DNA from 2 places in the Streptomyces sp. P3 genome. Region 1 is predicted to be linked to the other one. Evidence: riboswitches for the same ligand, from Rfam matches in the RefSeq annotation. Region 1 holds a riboswitch; the other holds the start of a gene.
The links. Region 1 has a riboswitch for S-adenosylmethionine ahead of C6376_RS18360 (aminotransferase class V-fold PLP-dependent enzyme). Riboswitches for the same ligand answer to the same signal wherever they lie in the genome.

Region 2: linked by a shared signal. The riboswitch ahead of thrC (threonine synthase) and the one ahead of C6376_RS18360 (aminotransferase class V-fold PLP-dependent enzyme) in region 1 are both predicted to bind S-adenosylmethionine.

The regions. Positions count from the first base shown of each region.
Region 1 covers NZ_CP028369.1:4,095,062-4,097,259, forward strand. Annotated here, with positions in the region: gene trpD (anthranilate phosphoribosyltransferase) at 1-668, shown strand, start outside; SAM riboswitch class IV at 744-860, shown strand; gene C6376_RS18360 (aminotransferase class V-fold PLP-dependent enzyme) at 1,041-2,198, shown strand, end outside.
Region 2 covers NZ_CP028369.1:2,580,799-2,582,996, reverse strand. Annotated here, with positions in the region: gene thrC (threonine synthase) at 1-1,171, opposite strand, end outside; SAM riboswitch class I at 1,190-1,345, opposite strand; gene C6376_RS11650 (glucosyl-3-phosphoglycerate synthase) at 1,511-2,198, shown strand, end outside.

The DNA.
Region 1 (2,198 bases):
GTGCCTCGGACGTCCTGGAGAAGCTCGGCGTCAACCTGGAGCTGACCCCGCGCCGGGTGGCCGAGGTCGCGCAGGAGGCCGGGATCACCTTCTGCTTCGCGATCAAGTTCCATCCGGCGCTGCGTCATGTCGGCGCCGCGCGCGGCCAGTTGGGCATCCGCACGGTGTTCAACATCCTCGGCCCGCTGACCAACCCCGCCAAGGTGCGGGCGCAGGCCGTCGGCGTCGCCGATCCGCTCATGGCACCGGTCGTCGCGGGCGTCTTCGCCGAACGCGGCAACTCCTCCCTGGTCTTCCGGGGCGACGACGGCCTCGACGAGCTGACCACGACGGCCACCTCCCGGGTCTGGGTGGTGCGCGACGGCAAGGTCACCGAGGAGACCTTCGACCCGCGCGACGTCGGCCTCGACCTGGTCCCGGTGGAGGCCCTGCGCGGCGGGGACCCCTCGTACAACGCGGAGGTCGCCCGCCGTCTGCTGGAGGGCGAGCGCGGCCCGGTGCGCGACGCCGTGGTGCTGAACTCGGCGGCGGCGCTCGTGGCGCTCGAGCCGGGCGGCGGGACGCTGGCCGAGGAGATCCGGGCCGGCATGGCACGGGCGGCGGAGTCGCTCGACTCCGGGGCGGCCAAGCGGGCCCTGGAGCGCTGGGTGGCCGCCAGCAACGCCTGACGTCCGTGAGACGCGGTCCCGCCATCCGGACACGGGTTGCGGGACCGTGATCGGCTCGCGTAGGTTCCTGTATCAGGTCATGAGTGACAGTCATGAGGCCCCGGCCGACTGTCCGGCAACCCTCCGTCCGTGGCGGGGTGCCCCGGGTGAAGACCAGGCTGTGGGCAACGAGGTCCACGGCAAGCGCGGATCCCTCGCACTCTTTCGAGTGAGAACGCCAGGGGTCCTGGGTCGTTCGAGGGAGTCTCCTGTGAGCAAGCGAATGCGCTAGGGCGTCGAGCCCCGCCTCCGCACACCCTTTCCCACCCTTCCCCGTGCTCGAGCCGCGCCGCTCGCACGGCGGTTCCCCCTTTCCTCTCACGGGAGTTCGCCATGTCCGTCTCCACCGCTGCCGTCGCCCGCCCCGTTTGTGCCCCGCTGGACGTTCTGGGCAGGAATGTCACCGTCCCGCTCGTCACCGGCGGCGAGGTCGCCTACGCGGCCCTCGACTACGCCGCCAGCGCCCCCGCCCTCCAGCGCGTCTGGGACGACGTCGCCGCCTACGCCCCGTACTACGGCAGCGTGCACCGCGGCGCCGGCTACCTCTCCCAGCTCTCCACGGACCTCTTCGAGAACGCCCGCAGGACCGTCGCGGAGTTCCTCGGCTGCCGCCCCGACGACCAGCTGGTCTTCACCCGCTCGACGACGGACTCCCTCAACCTGCTGGCACGCGCCCTGCCCGCCGGCTGCCAGGTCTTCGTCTTCGAGACCGAGCACCACGCGTCCCTGCTGCCGTGGCAGGACGCCCGGGTCACCTGTCTCGACGCCCCGCGCACCCCGGGCCGGGCCGTGCAGACCCTGGAGCGGGCCCTCGCCGCCCGGGACCCGCACGGCCCGGCGCTGGTCTGCGTCACCGGCGCCTCGAACGTCACCGGCGAGCTGTGGCCGGTGCGCGAGCTGGCGGCGGCGGCGCACGCCCACGGCGCCCGGATCGTCCTGGACGCCGCCCAGCTGGCCCCGCACCACCCGGTGTCGGTGCAGGGCCTCGACGTCGACTGGATCGCCTTCTCCGGCCACAAGCTGTACGCCCCCTTCGGCTCCGGCGTGCTGGCCGGCCGCGCGGACTGGCTGGTCGCGGCGGACCCGTACCTCGCTGGCGGCGGCGCCAGCCGCAAGGTCGCCCGGCGCGAGGACGGGGGAGTGGACGTGGAGTGGCACGAGAACGAGGCCCGCCACGAGGCCGGCTCTCCGAACGTGATCGGCGCCTACTCCATCGCGTCCGCCTGCAAGGCCCTCACCGAGGCCGGCTTCGACGCCCTGGTCGCACGCGAGCAGCACCTGATCGCGAGGGTGCGCACCGGGCTCGCGGAGGTCCCGGAGGTCCGGATCCTGTCGCTCTTCGGCGACGACGCCCCGCGCGTCGGCGTGATCTCCTTCGTCGTCGAGGGCTGGAACAGCTCCCACTTCGCCGCGGCCCTGTCCGCCGAGTACGGCATCGGCGTCCGCGACGGCCTCTTCTGCGCCCACCCCCTGGTCCGCACCCTCCTGGGC
Region 2 (2,198 bases), 1.5 Mb from region 1:
TCGGGTCGAGCAGACCGTTGTCGATCAACTTCTTCGTCACGCCCACGGTCACGCCGCCGGCCGTCTCCGCGAAGATGCCCTCGGTGCGCCCCAGCAGCTTGATCGCGTCGACGACCTGCTCGTCGTTCACGTCCTCCACCGCGCCGCCGGTCCGCCGCGCGATGTCGAGGACGTACGGACCGTCCGCCGGGTTGCCGATGGCCAGCGACTTGGCGATGGTGTTCGGCTTCTGGGGCCGGACCACGTCGTGTCCCGCCTTGTAGGCGACGGACACCGGGGAGCAGCCCTCCGCCTGCGCGCCGAAGATCTTGTACGGCCTGTCCTCGACCAGCCCGAGCTTGATCAGCTCCTGCAGACCCTTGTCGATCTTCGTGAGCTGGGAGCCGGACGCGATGGGCACCACCAGCTGGTCGGGCAGCCGCCAGCCGAGCTGCTCGCAGATCTCGTACGCCAGCGTCTTCGAACCCTCGGCGTAGTAGGGCCGCAGGTTGACGTTGACGAAGCCCCAGCCCTCGCCCGCCGGGTCGCCGATGAGCTCGGAGCAGAAGCGGTTGACGTCGTCGTAGTTGCCCTCGATGCCGACGAGCTCGCCGCCGTAGATCGCGGCCATGACGACCTTGCCCTGCTCCAGGTCGTGCGGGATGAACACGCACGAGCGGAAGCCGGCGCGGGCCGCGGCGGCGCCCACGGCGCCGGCCAGGTTGCCGGTGGAGGAGCAGGAGAGCGTGGTGAAGCCGAACGCGCGGGCGGCCTCGATGGCCTGGGCGACGACCCGGTCCTTGAAGGAGTGGGTCGGGTTGCCGGAGTCGTCCTTGACGAAGAGCTTCCCGGCGTCGACGCCCAGCTCGCGGGCGAGGTTGTCGGCCTGTACGAGCTTGGTCCAGCCGGGGTTGATGTTCGGCTTGTCGGCCACGTCCGCCGGGACGGGCAGCAGCGGCGCGTAGCGCCAGATGTTCGCGGGTCCCGCCTCGATGCGCTTGCGCAGCTCCTCCGTGTCGTAGGAGGAGAAGTCGTACGCGATCTCGAGCGGGCCGAAACACTCCTCGCACGCGAAGACCGGACCGAGGGGGACGCGGTGGCCGCACTCGCGGCAGCTCAACGCGGTGGCCGGACCGAGGTCGACAGCGGAGGTCGTAGAGTCCGTGGTGCTTGCAACAGTCTGCGCAGCCATGTGAGGCGAGGCCCTTTCTCCTCATCTTCCTCACGACGCACTTCGCCGTGAGACGGATTTGGCACCTTCCCGAGCCGGGAGCCTCGCTGAACGATCAACACTGATCTACGAGAACCGACTGGAGGGTTGCCGGGGCTTCATCGGGCCGTGTCCCTCTGCCCCTCTGGATGAGCGGTATTCGGTTGTTGATCTGTGGGCGCCGATGACCCTGACATGCGATGGTCACCCGCGTTGTCCAAGACTGTAACCGAAGGCCAGGACAGTTGAGATAGTCGTCCGAACCGCGAGATGGATCACACAGGACCGTACTCGCCGAGAGAACGCAGAGGAGCCGCCGACGTGCTGGAAGAAGTGGAGCGCTGGCTGAGCACCCGTTCCTGGTCCCTGACGGACCGCCCACTGCACCGGATTCTCGCCGCGAAACAGCGCACGGGCCAGTCGGTGAGCGTCGTGCTGCCCGCGCTCGACGAGGAGGAGACGGTCGGCGAGATCGTCGCCGTGATCCGTCACGACCTCATGCAGCAGGTCCCGCTCGTCGACGAGATCGTCGTCGTCGACTCCGGATCGACCGACCGCACCTCCGAGGTCGCCGCGGCGGCGGGCGCGCGCGTCGTCCACCGCGACGAGATACTCCCCCGCATCCCGGCCGTGCCCGGCAAGGGCGAGGTGCTGTGGCGCTCGCTGCTGGTCACCCGCGGGGACGTGGTCTGCTTCGTCGACGCCGACCTGCGCGAGTTCTCCTCGGACTTCGTCTCGGGGATCGTCGGCCCGCTGCTCACCGATCCGGACGTGGACCTGGTCAAGGCCATGTACGACCGCCCGCTGGGCGGCGCGGCCGGTCAGGGCGGGCGGGTCACCGAGCTGATGGCCCGCCCCCTGCTCAACATGCACTGGCCGCAGCTCGCCGGGTTCGTGCAGCCGCTCGGCGGCGAGTACGCGGCCCGCCGGAGCCTGCTGGAGCAGCTGCCCTTCCCGGTGGGCTACGGCGTGGAGCTGGGCATGCTGGTCGACGCCCTGCACCTGGTGG